DNA from 3 places in the Methylobacterium sp. 275MFSha3.1 genome. Region 1 is predicted to be linked to each of the others. Evidence: riboswitches for the same ligand, from Rfam matches in the RefSeq annotation. Region 1 holds a riboswitch; each other region holds the start of a gene.
What was found. A riboswitch is a leader RNA that binds a small molecule or an ion and turns the genes downstream of it on or off. The one in region 1 is predicted to bind cobalamin.
Positions count from the first base shown of each region.

Region 2: it holds a riboswitch for cobalamin, as region 1 does, so the genes downstream of both, BLW78_RS18695 (TonB-dependent receptor) here and BLW78_RS01120 (TonB-dependent receptor plug domain-containing protein) in region 1, are expected to answer to the same signal.
Region 3: it holds a riboswitch for cobalamin, as region 1 does, so the genes downstream of both, BLW78_RS16075 (CbtB domain-containing protein) here and BLW78_RS01120 (TonB-dependent receptor plug domain-containing protein) in region 1, are expected to answer to the same signal.

Region 1 covers NZ_FNWP01000002.1:241,167-248,416, reverse strand. Annotated here, with positions in the region: gene BLW78_RS01125 (acetyltransferase domain-containing protein) at 1-1,076, shown strand, start outside; gene BLW78_RS30865 (hypothetical protein) at 1,495-1,956, shown strand; cobalamin riboswitch at 2,101-2,310, shown strand; gene BLW78_RS01120 (TonB-dependent receptor plug domain-containing protein) at 2,429-4,399, shown strand; gene BLW78_RS01115 (ABC transporter substrate-binding protein) at 4,408-5,241, shown strand; gene BLW78_RS01110 (FecCD family ABC transporter permease) at 5,238-6,284, shown strand; gene BLW78_RS01105 (ABC transporter ATP-binding protein) at 6,281-7,096, shown strand; gene BLW78_RS01100 (DUF6925 family protein) at 7,074-7,250, shown strand, end outside.
Region 2 covers NZ_FNWP01000015.1:96,071-103,320, reverse strand. Annotated here, with positions in the region: gene BLW78_RS18705 (RluA family pseudouridine synthase) at 1-283, opposite strand, end outside; gene BLW78_RS18700 (NUDIX hydrolase) at 426-893, opposite strand; cobalamin riboswitch at 998-1,191, shown strand; gene BLW78_RS18695 (TonB-dependent receptor) at 1,476-3,659, shown strand; gene BLW78_RS18690 (peptidase) at 3,653-5,113, shown strand; gene BLW78_RS18685 (helix-turn-helix domain-containing protein) at 5,188-6,174, opposite strand; gene BLW78_RS18680 (TonB-dependent receptor) at 6,380-7,250, opposite strand, start outside.
Region 3 covers NZ_FNWP01000012.1:103,652-110,901, reverse strand. Annotated here, with positions in the region: gene cobW (cobalamin biosynthesis protein CobW) at 1-980, opposite strand, end outside; gene BLW78_RS16085 (DUF1636 domain-containing protein) at 977-1,378, opposite strand; gene BLW78_RS16080 (CbtA family protein) at 1,371-2,123, opposite strand; gene BLW78_RS16075 (CbtB domain-containing protein) at 2,140-2,322, opposite strand; cobalamin riboswitch at 2,357-2,552, opposite strand; gene BLW78_RS16070 (discoidin domain-containing protein) at 2,714-4,078, shown strand; gene BLW78_RS16065 (S10 family peptidase) at 4,101-5,693, opposite strand; gene BLW78_RS16060 (DNA polymerase III subunit chi) at 5,693-6,145, opposite strand; gene BLW78_RS16055 (CTP synthase) at 6,204-7,250, opposite strand, start outside.

The sequences.
Region 1 (7,250 bases):
TTCTCGACCACCTGCGGGAAACCTGGTTCCTGCACGTGCCGGTCGCCGACCCGATGGATGCCAGGACCGCCCTGCCGGCCCTGTATCTCGCACGCCTCGCGGTCAGCCTGTGCGCGCCCATCTTCATCGTGCTGACGGGGGTGGCCGCGTATCTGTTCGGCACCCGGCACACGCTGGCGGAGACGCGCGCCTACCTCGTGAAGCGCGGCCTCGTCCTGATGGCGCTGGAGGTCTTCTACCTCTCGGAACTGTACTGGGGGGTGGCCAGCCCGACGCTGTGGCTTCAGGTGATCTGGTGCATCGGCGTATGCATGATCGTCCTGGCGGCGATGATCGGCCTTCCGCGCTCGTTTCTCATCGCGGTCGGGATGCTGCTCGTTTGCGGGCACAACCTCCTCGACCCGATCCACCTCCGGCCTGATGATCCCTTCTTCGCCGTCTGGACCATGCTGCACCAGCGCGACGTCATCGCGCTCCCATTCGGTCTGGTGGCCAAGACGACTTATCCGGTGCTTCCCTGGATCGGGGTCATCCTGCTCGGCTATGCCATCGGTCCGTGGTTCCTGCCCGGCGTCGCCACAGGTACGCGGGAGCGCCGTTTCGCTGCAGTTGGCATCACGATGCTGGTCGGTTTCGCGCTGCTGCGCTTGGCGAACGGCTACGGCGACAAGCCCTGGTTCGTCGTCGACGACAGCGCCATGCGGAGCGCGATGAGCTTCTTCGCGCTGACGAAGTACCCGCCCTCGCTGCTGTTCCTGCTCCTCACGCTCGGGATTGGGGCGCTATTGCTCGTCCTATTGGAACGCATGGGCGACCGCCCGGCCGTCGCCGCGCTGGCGGTGTTCGGCGGTGCGCCGCTCTTCTTCTACCTGCTTCACCTAACGGTTCTGCGGCTGCTCTATCACGGCGCGTTTGCGATTTGGGGTGCGACGCAGGGCACCGTGTTCACCGTAGCGGACTACGCGTGGGTTCTGGCGTGGTACGCTGGGCTGATCGTGCCCCTCTTCTTCCCGACCGCTTGGTTTTCGCGCATAAAGGCATCGCGGCGCGATATCGCTTGGCTTAAGTACCTTTAGTGTTAGATCTATTGTCCTTTACATACAGTTTTCTACGCTCAAAACAGAAAGTCCAGCTAATATTCGTTGCACATAGCGCCGATTTATAGCGTCTATGGCTTCTGATAAATCTCTGCGTGCAGAGACACACATGAAAGTAGGGTGATGCTCACATTTTGGAAATCTCGCACAAAATCGCCTCCGCGCCCACGAGTGCCTATGCTACGGGAAAAGAGATTATATTATCTTAGATCGCTGAAACTATTTGCAAGATTTGTGTATCAAAACGAGGCGCGCCTCGCAGATTTGCTCAAACAACACTCCAGAGGCGATGAGATTTCTAACACGTACAGCTCAGCAGTGTTCGTAACTCATCAACGTCACGGGCCAAAGCAAAGGCCTGGGCTTCCTTTGACAATGCAGTTAAGCGCCGGACCTTTTGGGAAACATTCGGTATACAAAGAGTGGAAAGCATGCGTTTGAAGAAGGTCTGTCTCTAGTCTACTCTATCGGACCAACAGGAGATATAGCAGTCATTCTCTACCCATTTCGAAGCGAGGTAAATTCTCCATTTGAAGACAGCATCCTACTGGGCGTTATTCCGCCCGATCAAGCAAAGCTTCAGAAGAGAATGTCTCGCGATGTGAAGGATTTTGTCGCATACGGCTATGTTACAGCACTCGATGCAAAGCCAACTCTTTCAGAACTCGCGAGAATATCCTATTTAAGATTTATAAAGCCAACTCACAGAGAGAAAAAATACACACCCTCGGCATCATCCGGCTTGATAGATAAGATTAAATCTGCCAGCATGAGCGGCATAGCATCAGGCTTGCTGAGGTTTATTACTCTCGCAGCCGCTGTATATCTGGGCGCTCGCTACGGTATCCAGACGAAATGATCAAACAAAGCTGCTGTCGGTGTGATCGGTCTCCGGCGTGTCTCCAATCCATCCACACGTGGTATCGAGATACCGGGCGATCCGTCATAAACGCCAGACATCTGAGCAACGTGTTCCTATACATTGACGGATAGGCACACCGCAGCCTAGCTTGGGCGTGACGGTTCCCCTCGGGGATCAAAAGGGAACGCGGTGAGGTCACGCCCGTGAGGGCTCAGCCGATGCCGCGGCTGCCCCCGCAACTGTAAGCGGCGAGTCCTTCATCACGACGTCACTGGGCGGCCTCGCCCGGGAAGACGATGAGAGGGCGACGACCCGCAAGCCAGGAGACCTGCCGTCAGCCGTGGTCACACGCGGAGCTTGCCGGGCGGGGTGTCCTGGGAGGTGTCGCGGCGCCGTGGTTCCCTTGAGGACGCGGCCGCCGAGGCCTCGTTCGCGGTGACGTGCCACAGCCGTCCCCCGAGGCCGTCCCGTGTCCTGTTTTGTTCCCTCTGCGCTCCGGCGCACGCTGGCGCTGTCCTGCGCCGCACCCGCATTGCTCGCCTCCATCCCCGCCCTCTCGCAGCAGGTCGCCGCGCCCTTCGCGGATGCCCAGGGAGGCGCCCAGGCCGCGGTCTCCCTGTCCGAGATCTCGGTCTCGGCCACCGGCGTGCCGACGCCGATCGCTAATACGGGATCGAGCGTCACCGTGCTCACCGACCGCCTGCTTCAGGAGCAGCAGCGCCGGACGGTGCCGGATGCCCTGCGGCAGGTGCCCGGCCTCAACGTCGTTCAGACCGGCGGCGCCGGCGGCCAGACCTCGGTCTTCATCCGCGGCACCAACTCGAACCACGTGAAGGTCCAGATCGACGGCATCGACGTCAACGACCCCTCGACCCCGAACCGCGCCTTCGACTTTAGCCAGTTGCAGACCTACGACCTCTCGCGGATCGAGGTGTTGCGCGGGCCCCAGAGCGGCCTCTACGGAGCCGACGCCATCGGCGGCGTGATCTCCGTCGTTACCAAGCGCGGCGAGGGGCCGGCCCGGGCGACGGCGACCGTCGAGGGCGGCTCGTTCGGCACCTTCAACCAGTTCGGCAACATCTCGGGTTCGGAGGGGATCTTCGACTACTCAGTGTCGGTCGGCCACATCCGGCAATCCGCCGTCCAGATCACGCCGTTCGAGTTGCTGCCCCGTGGCGTGCCGTTGCGGACCGCCTTCACCGACATCAAGACGGTCTCGACCAAGCTCGGCGCGCAGCTCACCGACGAGTTCCGCCTCAACTACGTCCTGCGCTTCTCCGATAGCGCCTATCTCGACCAGGCCGACGGCGGCTTCCCCTACGTGCCGCTTCCGTACCGGAACCTCAACGACCAGCAGCAACTGATCATGAGGGGCGAGGCCGAGTGGACGCCGGTGCCGGGCTTCCACAACGTCTTCGGGGCAAATTATTCTAAGTTCGACCGCCTGTTCGCCGGCCCGCTGGATCCCCTCGCGCCGCCGACGCCTACCACCTCCCTCGGGGAGCGAACCCGGTTCGACTACCGCGGCGACTGGCAGGTCTCTCCGGGCAACCTCGTCCTGTTCGGGGCCCAGCGCGAGGACGAGCGCTTCGAGACGACCGGCATCGATCGGTCCAACGGCAACACCGCCGGCTTCGCCGAGCTTCAGACCACCCCCTTTGCGGGAGCCGCGCTGGTCGCCAACATCCGCCACGACGCGAACGATCAGTTCGGCGGCGCGACCACCTACCGGGTGGCGCCGAGCTACATCGTGCCCGGCACCGGGACCCGCCTGAAGGGCAGCGTCGGGACCGGCTTCAAACCGCCGACTCTGAGCCAGCTCTATCAGGACTACCCGGGCTTCCGCTTCTTCGGGAACCCGAACCTGCGGCCGGAGGAGAGCTTCGGCTTCGACGGGGGCTTCGAACAGCCGCTGTTCGACGGGTTCATGACGGTGGGGGCGACCTACTACGAGACCGACTTCAAGAACCTCATCCAGACGACGTTCCTCCCGACCTTCTCCACCAACGTGAACGTCGGCCGGGCGACCGCCTACGGCACCGAGAGCTTCGTCGCCCTGCGCTTCAACGAGTTCTGGAGCGGACGGCTGGACTGGACCACCACGGTGACGAAGGACGAGATCGCACACCAGGAGCTGCTGCGCCGGCCACGCAACAAGGTCAGTGCGACCGCGATCTGGAACCTGATGCCGGGCCTGACCATGACCGGCACGCTCATCGTGCTGGGGTCGTTCGTGGACGGCAACCGGGACTTCTCCGTGCCCCGCCTGAAGGCTCCCGGCTTCACGCTGGTGAACCTGTCGGTCAACTACGCCTGGAGCGAGACACTGACGGTGTTCGGGCGGATCGATAACCTGTTCGACCAGCGCTACCAGAACCCCACCGGCTTCCAGGGCCCGGGGCTCGCCGTCTACGGCGGCGTCCGCGTGACGTCGTTTTGAGGTCGCGGATGCCGTCGCAATTCGGGATCGCCGTCGCGGTGATCCTGTCCGCCGTTCCCTTGGTCGCGGCGGCGGCACCCGCGCGGGTGGTCTCGATGAACCTGTGCGCCGACGAGCTCGTGCTACGGCTTGCCGACCGCGACCAGGTTCTGGCCGTCACCTACCTTGCCCGAGATCCGCGCGGGTCGACGGTCGCGAGCGAGGCGGTCGGGCTGCCGGTGACCCGGGGGCTCACCGAGGAGGTCGTCGCGTTGAAGCCCGACCTGGTCATCGCCGGTGCCTTCACGACGCGCACGACGGTGGGCATGCTCAAGCGCGTCGGCGCCCCCGTGCTCGAACTCGGCGTGCCGGCCGACCTGGACGGCGTCCGCGCCCAGATCCGGCAGGTTGCGTCAGCTCTCGGCCACCCCGAACGGGGCGATGCCATGGTCGCGGCGCTCGATGCGCGTCTGGCCACCATCGTTCCAGCCAGGAAGCCCCTGCGCGCCTTGGTGATGCGCCCGAACGCGTTCACGGTCGCGCCCGGCGGGCTCGGGGACGCACTGATCCGCGCCGCCGGCCTCGTCAACGTCTCGGCCGAGATCGGGCGTGACCGCTTCGGGCAGGTGCCCCTCGAAGCCGCGGCGCTGGCGAACCCGGACCTGATCGTCGTCGACGAGGGCGCGCCGGGCTGGCCTTCCTTGGCCGACACGCTCTTGCACCATCCCGTTTTCAGGGCCCTGGTGCGGACGCATCGGACCGTCGACATCCCGAACCGCTTCTGGACCTGTCCGGGGCCGCAGGTCGCGGAGGTCGTGGCGCATCTCGCCGATGCGGCGAACGAGCGGGCACCCCGGCCATGAATGCGCCGGTCACCTCGCTCCATCCAACGGTCTCCCGTCGCCTCGGCACGCCGCGCGCCCGGCGAACCGTCATCGCCGTCCTGGGCCTCACCACCCCCGCGCTGACGCTCGCCTCCATCGCCATCGGCTACGCGCCCTTCGACGTGCCCGCCGCTTTTGCGGACCTCATCGCCGGTCGCACGACGCTGCCGGCCCTGGTCCTTTGGGAGCTTCGTATTCCGCGCGCGCTACTGGGAGCCCTGGTCGGCTTCAGCCTCGGCCTGACCGGCGCGGCCATGCAGGGATACCTGCGCAACCCGCTCGCGGACCCCGGCATCCTCGGCATCTCGTCCGCCGCGGCGCTGGGCGCTGTCATCGTCTTCTACGGCGGGTTCGCCGCCACCATGGGCCTTGCCCTGCCGCTCGGCGGCATCGCCGGCGCCGGCGTCGCAGCGCTCCTCTTGAACGTGCTCGCCGCCCGCGGCAGCAGCACCCTCGGGTTGATCCTTGCAGGAGTCGGGCTGTCGAGCCTAGCCGGGGCTTTGACCGCGCTGGCGCTGAACCTGTCGCCGAACCCCTACGCGGCCCTGGAGGTCGTGTTCTGGTTGATGGGCTCGCTCAGCGACCGCAGCCTCGACCACGTCCTCCTATGCCTGCCGCTGATGGCTGTCGGCTGGGCCCTCATGCTGTCGACCGGCTCCGCCCTCGACGCCCTGACGCTCGGCGAGGACACCGCCGCAAGCCTCGGGGTAGGCTTGGTCTCCGTGCGCCTGCGTCTCGTTACGGGCGCGGCCCTGGCCGTCGGCAGCGGGGTCGCGGTGTCCGGAGCCATCGGTTTCGTCGGCCTCGTCGTGCCGCACCTGATGCGGCCGCTGGTCGGGTCTCGCCCCGGCGCCTGCCTGCTGCCGAGCGGCCTCGCGGGAGCGGTCCTGGTCCTTGCGGCGGATATCGGCGTGCGCCTGCTCGCCACCCGGCCGGAACTCAAGCTCGGCGTCGTGACGGCGCTGGTCGGGGCGCCATTCCTGATCGTGCTGCTCCTGCGCAGCCGCGGGAGGCGGGCATGAGCCTCGGCCTGCACGGCGCCCAGGTGACGTTGGATGGCCGGGACATCCTCTCGGACATCGATCTGACGTTTCGGCCGGGCCGCTTCGTCGGGCTGGTCGGCCCGAACGGGGCCGGGAAGACCACGCTCCTTCGCGTTCTGGCAGGGGTCATTGTCCCGATGCAGGGGCAGGTCACTCTCGACGGCCGTCCGTTGTCCGGCTTGGCCCGCGAGGAGCGTGCCCGCCGCATCGCCGCCCTGTTCCAGGGGGCCGGCGTCGGCTGGCCGATGACCGTTCGCGAGATCGTGGCGCTCGGCCGGCTGCCGCACCGTCGAGCGTTCGCATCCCTGGCCGAGGCCGACGATGCCGCGGTCGAACGGGCGATGGCGCGCACCGACATCGCCCATCTCGACGCCCGAGCCGAGCCGACCCTCTCCTCGGGCGAGCGCATGCGCGCTTTGCTCGCCCGGGCGCTTGCGGTCGAGGCGCCGTGGCTTCTCGTCGACGAACCGGTCACAGCCCTCGATCCGGCGCATCAGCTCGACGCGATGGCGCTTCTGAGGAGCGTCTCCCGGGACGGCACCGGCGTCGTCGCCGTGCTGCATGACCTGACGCTCGCGGCTAGGTTCTGCGACCGCATCGTCGTGCTGGCCGGTGGCCGCCTCGTCGCGGACGGCACCCCGGAGGAGGCCCTGACCGACGTCATACTGAACGAGGCGTTCGGGGTCACAGCCGAGCGGGGCTGGGCTTCGGACGGAACACGATACATCCTGCCCTGGGCGCGGTCCGGGGCTCAGACGGAGGAACGCGATGACGTCACCACCACGGGCTGACGCGGTCACGACCCTGCTCCACGAGGCGTTGGCTGATCCCGGCACCGCCTGGAGCCTCGGCAGCTTCGGGGCCATCGCCGAGTTCATGCGCGATCCCGACGAGGCTACGTCGCCGTTGCCGGACGGACGCATGGGCCTGGCTACGAAGCGGGGC
Region 2 (7,250 bases), on a different contig from region 1:
CCGCCGCGGCGTCGCGCGGTGCGGCAGCGTCGCGGCGCGGCTTCGGCGGCCGGGCCGGCGCCGGGGCCGCAGCGGCCTGCGCGCCCCAGGGATCGCGGGTGCCGGCATCCTCGCCGCGGTTGCGGGCCGCGCGCTCGGCGGCGTCGCGGGCGCTGGTGCGCGGGCCCGTGCGGGCGCGGCCGTCGGCCTGGGCCTTGCCGCCCCTGAACTTGCTGGCGCTGGACTTGCCGGCCTGAGGCTTGCGCCCCGTCGGCCCGCCGCTTCTGGGAGGTCGTATCGTCATGCTTCCGCCGGCACCCGTCTCCGCGTCGGACGGAGCGTCCGGGCGCATGGGCCGCGGCGTCGCGGACGTCCGGACCGATGGGATTGCCCGGCTGTAGCATCGCCCGCGCCGAGCGGCAAAGGCAGTGGGCCGGCCCGGTCCGTCAGGGCTCCGCGCGCCACGCGTCGCGGAGGCGGGCCTTCAGGCCGGCGGGGAAGAGGTCGGGACCGCCCGGCACGTCGAGCCCGTCCAGATCGCACCACCGCGCCACGCAGGCGGTGCCGGAATCCTCGTGGAAGACGAAACGCTCCTGCCCGTCGAACCGCCCCGGCGGCAGGGCGACGGGGAACAGGAACAGCACCTCGTGCCCGACCTGCCCCTCGTGCGTGAAGATGTTCTCCATGACGCGGGGGCCGCCGAGCACCGAGACGGTGACGCCGAGCTCCTCCCGGAACTCCCGGATCAGGGCGTCCTCGACCCGCTCGCCGAACGCGACGCTGCCGCCGAGCGGCCGGACGCCTTTCAGCCGCCCATCATCCGCGCGGACCTCGGCCACGAGCAGGCTGTTGCCGCGCCGGGGCAGACCCAGTGCCTTCACGCGAATCTCCGCAGGGGGCCGCCAGACCGTCATCCCGCAGGGGCTAGCCCGTCGTCGGCGAGGCCGCAACGGACCGGCGCACAGCGCGCCGATCCACGGCAACAACCGGACACACGGTTGACGCCCGCCCCCGCTAAGGCCAAGCTGTGTTCGACGGTTCCCCTCGGGGATCAAAAGGGAACGCGGTGAGGGGTTCGCCCCGAAGCCGCGGCTGCCCCCGCAACTGTAAGCGGCGAGCCCTTCACCACCACGTCACTGGGTCACCCCGGGAAGACGGTGCGAGGGCGGCGACCCGCGAGCCAGGAGACCTGCCGTCAGCCGTGGTCACACGCGAAACGCGCCGGGCGGGGTGTCCTGGCGGGTGTCGAGGCGCCGCCAGTCCCGAGGGGAGGCGGCCGCCGAGGCCTCGTTCGCGGTGACGTGCCACAGCTAGCGCGCCCGCGACGCCGTTCCCCATGCCCGTCTCCGCCGTCCCGAACCCCTCGAGCCCTGTCGCAGGACGCCGTCGCGCGCCCGCACGGGCAGAGGCTACCGGACAGCGCGCGCATTGTAATGTTATTACAATGCTTGTAGGACGCGGGGGCCGGCGCGCGCCGTGCACGGACCGCTTTCCCCATGTCTCCATCGACCCATCGCTCCCGCCCCGGCGGGCGGGCCCCGCTCTGCGGCGTTCTCCTCGCGCTCCTCGCCAGTCCGACCGCCGCCCAGGAGGCGGTCACGCTGGATGAGCTGTCCGTCGCCGGCGCGGGCGGCGACCCGAGCCGCCTGCCGCCGAATGGCCTCAACCTGCGCACCCCCGACCGGACCGCGAGCCGCCTCGGCCTGACGCCGCTGGAGACGCCGGCCAGCCTCGACATCGTGTCGGGCGAGACCGCGCGGCTGCGCGGCCAGGACACGATCGCCGAGGCCGTGACTCAGGACGCGACCGGCATCACCACCATCGCGGCGCCCGGCAACGGCAACGGCGCGTTCACGTCCCGCGGCTTCGCCGGCCCGAACTCGATCCAGCAGCTCTACGACGGCACGCGCTTCTACGTCGGCGCCAACACCGTGACCTTCCCGTTCGACACGTGGAACGTCGAGCGGATCGAGGTGCTGCGCGGGCCGTCCTCGGTGCTCTACGGCGACGGCGCCATCGGCGGCGTCATCAACGTGGTGCCCAAGAAGCCGGTCTTCGTGCCGATCAACGCCGCCCGCGCGGTGATCGGCACCGACGGGGTCGCGCGGCTCGCCCTCGATTCCGGTGGCCCGCTGGGCCAGGCGGAGTACGGCGACACCTTCGCGTACCGCCTCAACGTCAGCGGCAACCGCGCCGACGGCTGGATGCGGCCGGAGGGCGATTTCCGCAACCTCGCGGTCTCCACCGCCCTGCTGTTCCGGCCGAGCGCCGACCTCGCCTTCACCCTGAGCCACGATCTCGGCTACCAGGAGCCCGCCCGCTACTGGGGCACCCCGTTGGTCGAGGGACGGATCCCGGATCTCATCCGGTTCAACAACTACAACGTCCGCGACGCGAAGATCACCTGGGCCGACAACTGGACCCAGCTCAAGACCGAGTGGTCCCCCTCGGCCGACATCACGATCCGCAACACCGCCTACCGGCTGACCAGCCGGCGCCACTGGCTCGACGTCGAGCAGTACAGCTACAACCGCGGCACCGGGCTCGTGGACCGGGGCGACTACCTGGAGATCTACCACAGCCAGGAGCAGGTCGGAGACCGCCTCGACGCGACGTTCCGGGGCAGCCTGTTCGGGCTGCCGAACCAGTTCGTAGCCGGCTTCGACGTGAATCACATCGACTTCCGCCACACCAACAACTTCTACTTCGACCAGACCACGAGCGTGCCGCTCACCGGCTACGATCCGGGCCTGTTCCCGCAGAACGGCCGGGCGCGCCCGGCCTACGCGACGCAGACGAGCCAGGCCTCTGTCTTCGCCGAGGACCGGGTGATCCTGTCGGACAAGCTGTCATTCCTCACGGGCGTGCGCCTCGACGTGCCGACGCTGAACCGCGAGGACCTGCAGACGGGATCGCGGTTCGAGAAGACCTATCGGGCGCTCGGCTACCGGTTCGGCCTCGTCTACAACCCGACGCCGGACAGCGCGCTCTACGCCCAGTACAGCTTCGCCACCGACCCGGTGAACAGCCTGATCACGCTGTCGCAGTCGCTGGCCGGCTTCAAGCTCGCGACCGGCGATCAGGTCGAGATCGGCGCCAAGGGGCTGGCCTTCGACGGCGCCCTCGAATGGACCGTCGCGGGCTACCGGATCGTCAAGGACAACCTGATCTCGGCGATCCCCGGCCAGCCGACGCTGTCCACGCAGGTGGGGAGCCAGTCCTCGCAGGGCTTCGAGCTGGCGCTCGGCTGGCGCTTCGCGCCGGGCTGGCGGCTCGACGGCAACCTCGCGCTCCTCCACGCGCAGTACGACCGGTTCGACCAGACGGTGAACGGCGCCACCGTCTCGTACGCCGGCAACCAGCCGATCGACGTGCCCGAGCGCGTGGCCAATCTCTGGCTGACCTGGGACGTCACCCGCGACTGGACCGCGCGGGTCGGACTGCAGAACGTCGGGCAGGTCTACAGCGACTTCGGCAACACGGCGCGGCGCCCCGCCTACAACCTCGTCAACGCGGTCCTGGACCATCAGGTGACGGCGGATTCACGCCTGTCCGTGCGGGTCTACAACCTGTTCGACAAGGTCTACGCGATCTCGGGCAACGCCGTGAACGGGGTCGGGACCAACTGGCTGCTCGGGCGCCCGCGCTCGGTCGAGGTCGCCTACACGGTGACGTGGTGAGCCTGCCGCGCCGGCTCGGCAAGGCGGGACGGCGCTGGCTGCTCCTGTTCCACCGCTGGGCCGGGATCGCCGCGGGGCTGTTCTTCGCGCTGTGGATCGGCTCTGGGCTGGTGATGCTCTCCGTGCCGTTCCCGGCGCTCACCGAGGCCGAGCGGCTGTCGCGGCTCGCCCCGATCGCCTGGGATCAGGTCGCGGTCGCGCCGGACGCGGCGCTGCGGGCCGGCGGGCTCGCCGGCGTGCCGGCCGCCTTCGGCCTGGAGATGCGGGGCGACGAGCCGGTCTACCGGATCGCCGGCCACGACGGCGCCCGGGTGACGGTCTCGGCACGGACCGGCGCGCGGCTCGGCCCGCTGACACCCGCAGACGCGCTGCGTGTCGCGGCCGGTGGTGCTCCGGCTGCGCAGGCCGAGCTGGTCGCGCGCGACCAGTGGACCGTCACGGCCCGCTACGACCCGCTCCGGCCTTTCCTGAAGGTGGCCCTCGGCGACGCCGCGGGGACCGAGCTCTACGTGTCTGCGGTGACCGGCGAGATCGCCCTCGACACGACACGCTTCGAGCGGGGCTGGAACTGGGTGGGTTCGGTGGCGCACTGGATCTACCTCACGCCGCTGCGGGCCCGGCCGGAGCTGTGGCGGACGATCCTGTTGTGGCTCTCCGGTTTCGCCGCCCTCGGCGCGCTGAGTGGAGGCGTGATCGGGATCTGGCGCCTGCGCCTTCGGCGGCGCTACGCGGCCGGGGCGGTCACGCCCTATCGCGGGCTGGCGCGCTGGCACCACCTGCTCGGCCTCGCGGGGGGCCTCGGCTTGAGCACGTTCATCGTCAGCGGCTGGATCTCCATGAACCCGAACCGCTGGTTCAGCGCGACCAGCCCGCCGGTAGCGTTGCGCGCCGCCTATGCCGGAACCCCGCCGGCGCTCGGCCTCGATCCGCACCGGCTCCGCGATGGCGCCGTGCCGGATACGCGCACCCTGCGCTTCGCCGCCATCGGCGGACGCTGGTGGATCGTCGCCGAGACGGCGGACGGCCTCCCGACGGTCGCAGCGGACGGCGCGACCGCCCTCGACGCGCGCAGCATCGCGACGGCCGCGGCAGACGGTTTCGCGGACGGTCCCCTCCGGTCGATCCGCCCGTTATACGCCTACGACGCCTACTGGTATCCCCACGGGGCCGACCCACGGCCGCTTCCGGTGCTGCGCCTGCGCTTCGGCGACGCGGCCGCCACGTGGCTCCACGTCGATCCCCGGGACGGCACGATCCTCCAGCGCCTGGACCGCTCGGGCCGGATCAACCGCTGGCTGTTCGACGCCGCGCACCGGCTCGACCTGCCGGGGCTCACCGGCAACCGCCCCCTGCACGATATGGCCCAGTGGGTCCTGAATCTCTTGGCGGCGGGCATCGCGGTCACCGGGATCGTGGCGGGCTGGCGCAGGCTGCGTCGGACGCTGTCCGCCTGAGGTCGGTTTCAGCGTGTGCTGTCGAGCGGTCGAGATCGGCCCGGCGGTGGCTTCCGATCCGGTCGTGCTGCGCGTCAGGACGACAGCCCGGAGGCGGACGCAAATACCTCCACGTCCGGCCTGTGCGCCTGTCGGTATTCACGGGGGCTCACGTCGTAGCGATCCTTGAAGCGGCGCGCGAAATGCGCCTGGCTGCTGAAGCCACAGCCATAAGCCAACAGGCCGATCGACAGGGTGGCGCAGGCCGGGTCGGTCAGGCGCTTGGCTGCCACCTCCAGTCGGCGTCCCCAGATGTAGTCGGAGATGTGCCGGCCGCGCTCATGAAACAGCTCCTGCAGCCGCCGCAACGACACGCCCATCGCGGCGGCGAGCCGGGGCGGGTCCAGGTTCGGATCGCTCAGGTTCGCCTCGACATAGGCTTTGGCGCGCTGAACCGTGACGTTGCCGTGGACGGAACGGGGTACCTCCTGCGCCATCCGTTCGGCGAGGCTCGCCACGATCAGGTCGACGCCGATCGATGCCATGCGCTCGGCCGCGTCAGGGGTGAGGCGATCGCTGACCCGGACGAGTTCCTGAAGGTACGAGCCCGTCAGGGTCGTCGAGGCGAGGTCCGCTGCAGCCGTGAGCGCGGTGTAGAGCCGGGACGGGCCCAGAACGGTCTCGAAACGCTGGCGCGGCAGATCGATAACCAAGGAGTTGCCGGTCTCCGCCTCCATCACGGATGAACTCGAGTCGAGCAAGATGAGGTCGCCCGGCTTGGTCTTCGCCTCCCGGTCAAGCTGCTGGATTGTATCCCGTCCGGACAGCTTCAGGAGCACGAAAACCCGATCGGGGTTCCCGCGGCGTCGCGCTTCGGCGTCCGTGATTCTGGTCCGCACGGTTGTGTGCCAGAAATGCGAGATCGGCATCGCGCCGATACACGTCACGTCCAGCCGTCCCTGGAACGGGAGACCATCCGGCGTCTCGATCTCGGCAGGCACGAGCCGCTCGCAGACCAGTTCCCGCCATTGGCGAACCGCGTTTCTGGGATGAGTCCCATCTGTCGAGAAAAACGGTTGCATCCGCCGCCTGGGCACCCCTGTCACCACCCGGTGGCGAAGATCGGGAACCCCGGCGTTTATTGTATATAATCTACCTTCACAACAGGGAGACGGGGGACAAGGGGCGGAGCAGCGGCGCCCGGCCAAACAGCGCCGTCCGGAAGCGGACCGGCGATGATCCATCCCTCTCGAGCATCATCACGATCACGCGGCCTGATGTCCGACCCTAGAACCGCGCCGTCAGGAACAGCCGCATGTTCCGCCCCGGCAGAAGGATCTCGTCCTTCTTGAACGAGGTCGAGTTGCGGATATCGTCGTTCAGGAGGTTGCGGCCCTGGAGGCCGAGGGTGATCGCGCTCGCCCCGTAGACCGCAGGATCGACGGCCTTGGTGTAGCTCAGTTCAGCGCGCAGGTCGTCGTAGCCGGGGGTCGGCGTCTCGTACACGGCCGTGGCGTCGTGGCTGAAGGCATGGAGCAGGTTCACCCGCGCGAACCACCCGTCGGCCCGCAGGTAGACGCCGCCGCCGAGCCGGTAGGGCGGGATGCGCGGCACGTTCGCGCCGTTGTCGAACTGGGCGCGGACGAAGTCGAACTGCGCCTCGACGCCGGCGAAGCCGTTGCCCACCGGCACGAGGTCGTACTGGCCGATGATCTCGGCGCCGTAGAAGGTCGCGTTCTGCTGCTGGTAGACGATCTGCCGGTTGTCGGTGCCGACGCCGCAGGAGGCGAAGTCGTCGTCGCAGGTCAGACCCGTGTAGTTCCGGTAGATGAAGCCGGTGTAGCGGGTGAAGTAGCCGGTGGCGTCCAGGCGGAACGGCCCCTCGGCCCGCCGGATGCTGGCCTCGACGGTCCGGGCGCGCTCCTTCTTGAGGTTCGGGTTGCCGATCTCGAAGGTCGCGGTGGCGTCGTGCGGGCCCTGCGAGAACAGCTCATAGCCCGTGGGCCCGCGCTCGACGTAGGAGCCGGTGAGGCTCGCCACGAAGCCGTAGGGCAGGTCCTGCAGGGCGCCGATGCTGGCGCTCTTCGGGGCGAAGCGCCGGGTGCGCGCGTACTGGAACCGCTCCTGTCCGTCGACCGGCACGTAGTCGGCGGGGAAC
Region 3 (7,250 bases), on a different contig from region 1:
ACCACCAGCGTCCCGTCGCGGGCTTCCCCGGACCGCCAGGGGCGGTCGAAATGATGGGTCACGCGCCGGCCGACACCCTGCACCACGAGGCGCATCGGCTTGCCCTCGACCTCGGCAAATCCCTTGATGCGCAGGACGCCGGCGGCCTCGGCCGCCACCTCGACCCGGGCCGCGAGATCTCCCGCGGTCACCGCCGGGCGCACCGGCAGCGCCACGGTCTCGAAATCGTCGTGGTCATGGTCCTCGCCCTCGCCGTGATGCGAGGGTCGGGCGTCGAGATCGTCCTCGGCGGCCGCGCCGAGGCCGAGCAGCACCCGCGGGTCGATGGCGCCGTTCTCGGTCTCGACCACCTTCACGGCGCGGGGCAGGTGCCCCTCGACCTCGGCGCGGACCCGCGCCCGCGTCGCGGCGTCGATCAGGTCGGCCTTGTTGACGACCACGAGGTCGGCGCAGAGGAGCTGGTCCTCGAACACCTCCTCCAGGGGGTTGTCGTGGTCGACCGACTGGTCGGCGGCGCGCTGGGCCGCCAGGGCCTCCGGATCCTCCGCGAAGGCGCCCGAGGCCACCGCCGGGCCGTCCACCACCGCGACCACGCCGTCGACGGTCACTCGCGAGCGGATCGCCGGCCACTGGAACGCCTGGACCAGCGGCTTCGGCAGGGCGAGGCCGGATGTCTCGATCAGGATGTGCTCCGGCGGCTCGGCGCGGCCGAGAAGGGTCTCCAGCGCCGGCACGAAATCGTCCGCGACCGTGCAGCAGATGCAGCCGTTCGGCAGCTCGACGATGGCGTCCTCGGTGCAGCCCTCGACGCCGCAGGCCGCCAGGAAGGACTTGTCGAAGCCGATATCACCGAACTCGTTCACCAGGATCGCGAGGCGGCGCCCCTTGGCGTTCTCGACCACGTGGCGGACGAGGGTCGTCTTGCCGGCCCCGAGGAAGCCGGTGACGATGGTGCAGGGGATCTTGTTCACGAGGGTCATTCCGCGGGCTCCAGGGTGCCGGCGGGGACCGGGCGGGGTTCTGGGAAAGGGGGAATGCGGGCGATCACGCCCTTGCGGAACGCCTCCGGACGCTCGCGCCAGGGCACGATGCCGTCCGGGGTCGCCGCGTAGGCCGCGAGCCCGCCGAGGATGATCTCGGCCGACGCGGCCGGATCCATGTCGCCGTAGACGTAGGTCCAGCGGTCGGCCGCGGCGACCGCCACGGTGCAGGGCCGCTTGCAGACCGACAGGCACTCCACCGCCTCGACCCGCAGGTCCGGCGTGGCGCCGCTCCGCGCCCGGAGCGCCTCCAGCAGGCGGGCCCCGGCGCGGGGGCCGTCGGGGTCGTCGTCCGGCCGGCGGCAGGTGATGCAGACGTAGAGAACGGTCTCAGGCACGGGCCGCTCCCCGATCCGCGCCGCGGGCGAAGGCCTGCCACGCCCAGCCGAGCCCCAGCCCGATCAGGATCCAGAACACGAAGCTGATGGCGAGCGACCGAGCGGCGAATTGCGCGGCGAGCGCCGCCGGAAGTTCGGACGCGGCCTCGGGCGCCTGCGGGGCGCCGACGACGTGCGGGGCGATGATCAGGACGAGCCCCCCGAGGATCGTGATCAGCGCGCGGCGAATCGTGATCAGGTAGAGCCCCATCCCGGTCGCCGCGGCGGTCATCACCCACCACGCCTGCCGCGTCGCGAGCGGGGCCGCCGCGCTGCCGGGCAATTCCGGGGGCAGGCCAAGGCCCGGCGCGAGCGCGACGCTGGCGAAGGCGGCCACCGCGAAGGCGAGGCCGACCTGCGGCGTGGGTTCGCGGCCGCAGGCGAGCATCACCGCGCCGAGCAGCAGCGCGTAGCCGACGCCACCCACGAGGGTCGCGAGCCCGGTGAAGGCCATCCGCGGCAGGCCGGGCGCGGGCTGCCATTCCGGCGCGGCGTCGGGCGCGGCGTGATCGTGCCCGGCATGGGCCAGCACGATCGGGAACGCCTTGATCGGGAGCGCCTTGGCAGCCCGGTTCGGCGCCTCCTGCTGCTCGTAGCGCTCGGCCGCGACGATCAGCGGCGAGGTCAGCGTGAGTTCGAGGCCCGTCACGATGGCAGCCGCGAAGAAGCCGGCGGCGAGGGCCGCCGACAGGAGCCGGATGATCATCCCTGGTCCGGGGACGTCAGTGACAGGGGAAGTTCTGGGTGTGGCGGAAGTCGTGCGCCGCGTTGTGGAGCGCGATCGCCGGCGAGAAGCCCGCCATGAACAGCAGGCCGAGGCCCAGCACGGCCGCGAGCGCGACGGCGATCGGGCGCTCCGACGCGCGGGTGCCGGCGGCGACGGGGGCGAGGGTTTGCGTCGTCATCAGAAGCGTCTCCAGCCGCCCCACCGGCGGCATTGCGGGATCCTGTCGCGACGGCAGGTCTCCTGGCTCGCGGCTCGGCGCGCCCACCGCCTTCCCGGATCGCTCCGGTGGCGCTTGGCGGGCGCTCGCCGCTCACAGTTGCGGGGGCAGCCGCGGAATCGGGGCTTCAAACCCCTCACCGCATTCCCTTTTCACCCCGTCTCCGGGGCACCGTCGCCCGGCCGTTGTAGACGCATGACCGCCAGGACACAACGGAGCGGCGCCGGATCGCGGCCGTTTCCCGCGCCCGCCCCGCGATCGGGGCGGGCTTGACGGCCGCGCCCCGGAGCGGGCACCGCCGCACCCGATACCCGCCCGGCCCCGGCGCGGGCGCTGAACTCCCGGAGACCCGATGGCCCCGACAGACGATCCGACCCCGGTCCTCGTCGATCTCGCGGCCGGCCGTGAGCCGCGGATCGTCTCCGATGCGGGCACGGGAACGACGTGGCTCGAGGTCGACCTCGGCGGCCGCTTCCCGATCCATTCCGTCGCCCTGCGGCCGGGGGAGGGGGCGGTTCCCGCCGAGCCTGGCGACGTCGCGGTGGCGGTCTCGCAGGACGGCGTGACGTGGGCCGAGCCGGACCTCGCTGGCTGGACCGCGACCCCGGACGCCCTCGTCGCCGCGATCGTCCCCGACGAGCGGGCCTGGGCGCGCGCGGTCCGGATCGCCGCGCCCGAACCGGCCCGGATCGCCGGCATCGGCATCCGCGCCGACGAGGCCGCGGTCGACCTGATCGCGCTGCGGGCGATGCTCGGCCTCGACGTGATGCTCCTGAACGAGACGCCCGGCGCCAACGTCTACGTCACCTACGCGCTCCAGTCGGCGCCCGACCGCGCCAGCCACGCCCTGGTCGGCCTGTCGCTGTTCGAGAACGGCGCCTTCGGCAACTGCCTCGTCCAGTACATCATCGCGGTGACGATCGCGAAGGCGCTCAACCTGAAATACATCAAGGTGCCCAAGGTCGACCGCAGCAAGGTGATCTTCCTGACCGAGCGGCTGACCTGCGACGGCCTCACCTTCATCCCGCCGGACGAGCCGCTGCCGGCGGACGGCTACTTCCTGTCGGGCCTGTATTTCGACCCGACGCAGTTCGAGCGCATGACCGCGCTGCGGGGGCCGACGGATTCGCGCGCGATCGTGCAGAGCGTGATCCGGCCGCTGTTCAACGGCCTGCCGAAGAGCTTCCCGGTGAAGCCCGACGACCAGCTCCTGATCCACATCCGGTCGGGCGACATCTTCAGCACCTGGGTGGATCCGCACTACCCGCAGCCGCCCTTCGCGTTCTACCGGATGGTCATCGACCGGCTTCTGGCCGAGGGTCGCATCCGCTCGGTCAAGCTCGTCTTCGAGAACAGGCTGAACCCGGTCATCGCCGAGGTGGAGGCGTACGCCGAGCGGCGCGGACTGCCGGTGGAGATCCAGAGCGAGTCGCTGATCTCCGACGTCGCGGCGCTGGTGAACGGCCGCTACCTCGTCTTCGGGCTGGGGACCTTCGGGCCGGGGATCTGCCACCTCTCCGACCACGTCGAGCAGGTCTTCTACTTCGCGTCGAACTGGCCGCAGGGCTTCCAGTCGATCCCCACCATCGGGAAGGTGGTCGAGGTCCGCGATCTCGAGGGCCGCTACATGAAGGTCGGCGAGTGGCAGAACACCGACGCGCAGCGCCGGACGATGGTGGATTACCCGGCCGAGGCCCTCGCCTTCGACGACGCGTGACCGGCGCGGCGGGCCGGAGGCGCTACGGCGCCGTCCGGAGATGCTCGGCGGGGGCTCCGGCCGGACGGGTCGAGCCGGCGTCGCGCACCTTCAGGGCGTCCGTGTACATCCGCTCCACGTCCGCCCGGAAGGCGGCGCGCGAATCCGGACGCGTGTAGAACATGTGCCCGCCCGGATAGACCGCGAGGCTCAGGCGGCCGGCGGCGTAGGCCGGGACCTGCGCCAGCAGGAGCTTCGAGGCGAAGTAGGGCGTCACTAGGTCGGTGAAGCCGTGCGCCACGAGGACGCGCAGGTGCCCGTCGAGCGCCAGATCGCCCTTCAGGTTCGACAGGACCTCGGGTGCCTGCCGGCCCGAGCCCCAGCTCCAGCCGCGATTGACGGCGTTGTTCAGGAGCTCGTAGCGCATGTTGGTCACCGGCCATTTCAGCGTCCGCGCGTAGAGGTCGAGCATCGCGCTCGTCAGCGGTGCCTGGAGGGCGGTGAGCTGGGGATCCTCGAAGCTCGACTGGGCGGCGTCCGGGTTCGGGTCCCAGCCGGTGATGCCGGTGTCGTAGGCGCTGGTCACGCGCCCCTCGGCGCGGTCGATCTCGCGCTGGACGCTCCGGGTCGAGAGGCGCGCCGCCTGGGCACGCACCAGGGCGGGGTCGAGACCGACGAGGGGCGCGACCTTCTCGGTCATCCGGGCGACGGCGGCCGTGTCGCTCGGCCCCTTGAGCAGGTCGCTCAGGTACGGGCCCGAGGCATAGGCCTCCGCGTCGCCGAGCAGGGTGGAGGTCGGCACCGTGCCGGCCCGCTCAAGGGCGCCGGCCGCCAGCGAGGGCAGCTTCAGCACGTAGCCCCACGGATTGGCCCGCGGCGTCTCCAGCCACGCGAAATCGAGCACCGGCGAGAGCAGCACCATGCCGGACAGGCCGACGCCGATCTCCTCCTGGAGCTTCTCGGCGATCAGCGGGCCGCGGAAGCCGCCGTAGCTCTCGCCGACGAAGAATTTCGGGCTCGCCATGCGGTCGTTGACGCGCAGGTAGCGCGCGATGGTCGCCGCCAGGGTCGAGGCATCGGAATCGATCGACCAGTAGGCCTTGCCGTTCCCGTCCGCGGCCCGGCTGTACCCGGTCCCCACGGGATCGAGGAAGACGAGGTCGGTAAAGCCGAGCCACGTCCCGTCGTTGGGCGTCAGCGTCACCGGCTGCGACGGGCTGATGCTGTCGCCGCCGACCGGCAGCCGCCAGGGCCCGATCGCTCCGATATTGAGATAGGCCGAGGCGGCGCCCGGGCCGCCATTGACCGCGAAAGTGACTGGACGCTCCCGGCCGGCCTGCGGCGCCATCGTGTAGGCGACGTAGGCGATCTCGGCCTGCAGCTTGCCCGCCTCGTCGACGAGGGGCAGGCTGCCGGCGGTGGCGGTGAAGTCGAGGGTCCGGCCGTCCGGCAGCGTCACGCTCTGCTTGGTCGTCGAATCGGGCGGCAGGCGGCGCCCCTCCGGTCCGCGCTGCGCCGGTTTGCTCTCCGCGGGATGGCCGTGCGGCGCGTCCTGGGCGAGGGTGACCGGGGGCGCGGCCAGAGCCAGGGCGAGGGCGAGCGCGGCGCGCGCGAGACGTGCGTGGGGGGCCACCATCAAGCCTTCTTGTTCCAGCGTCCGGACTCGTCCTGCTGCCAGTAGGCCACCGCGTGACCGGCGTCCTTGGCCTGCTTCCACTGCTCGCGGGCGCGCAGCAGCGCGTCCTGGTCGGTCCCGTCGAACAGGATGCAGATCCGCTCGTACCGCCCGGCGTCGGGCGGCAGGTCGGCGCCCTCCACCAGGAAGCGGATCGAGGCGGTGTTGGGATTCACGTCCCGGAGCGTGAGCACCACCGGCTGGCTCGCGGCGTCGGGCTCGCGGTCGGTGCCGTGCGGCAGGAAGCTCTCGTCGGAATAGGTCCAGAGGTGGTCGTCGAGCGCCTGAAGGCGCTCCTCGCTCGCCGCCTGGATCGCGGCCTGCCAGCCGCGGTCCAGCGAGCGCTCGACGAGGTTCGGCAGCACCTTCTCCAGGGGCTGCCGCTGCATATGGTAGAAGAGGATCTCGGTCACGGCACCGAGGATATAGGGCCGCGGGCCGCCGCGCGAGCAGCGGCGCGCCGCCGCGGCCTCAGACCAGGCGGCTCTGCTCGATCGCGGCGCCGACGAAGCCCTTGAACAGCGGGTGCGGCTCGAACGGACGCGACTTCAGCTCCGGGTGGAACTGCACGCCGATGAACCACGGGTGCCCGACATGCTCCACCGTCTCGGGCAACAGGCCGTCGGGGGACACGCCCGAGAAGCGCAGGCCCTTGGCCTCCAGCCGCTCGCGATAGGCCATGTTGACCTCGTAGCGGTGGCGGTGGCGCTCCGAGATCTGATCGGACCCGTAGATCTGGGCGATCTTGGACTCGGGGTCGAGCTTCGCCTCGTAGGCGCCGAGCCGCATCGTGCCGCCGAGATCGCCGGCCGCCGCGCGCCGCTCCAGCTCGTTGCCGCGCAGCCACTCGGTGAGCAGGCCGACCACCGGCTCGGCGGTGTCGCCGAACTCCGTGGAGTTGGCCTCCGGCATCCCGGCCAGCGAGCGGGCCGCCTCGATCACCGCCATCTGCATGCCGAAGCAGATGCCGAGATAGGGGATGCGCTTCTCGCGGGCGTAGCGGGCCGCGCGGATCTTGCCCTCGGCCCCGCGCTGGCCGAAGCCGCCCGGCACGAGGATCCCGTTGAGACCCTCGAGGAAGGGCGCCGGATCCTCGCGCTCGAACACCTCGGCCTCGATCCACTCGAGATTGACCTTCACCCGGTGGCTGATGCCCCCGTGGGTCAGCGCCTCGGTCAGCGACTTGTAGGCGTCCTTGAGCCCCGTGTACTTACCCACGATGGCGATCGAGACCTCGCCCTCGGGATTGCGCACGCGCTCGGCGATGGTCTGCCAGCGGCCGAGATCCGGCTCCTCGCCGTGCTCCAGGCCGAAATGGCCGAGCACCTCCCGGTCGAGGCCCGCGGTCCGATAGGAGAGCGGCACCTCGTAGATCGAGGCCACGTCGAGGGCCTCGATGACCGCGGTCTGGCGGACGTTGCAGAACAGCGCGAGCTTGCGCCGCTCGTCCATCGGGATCGGCCGGTCGCAGCGGCAGAGCAGGATGTCGGGCTGGATGCCGATCGAGCGCAGCTCCTT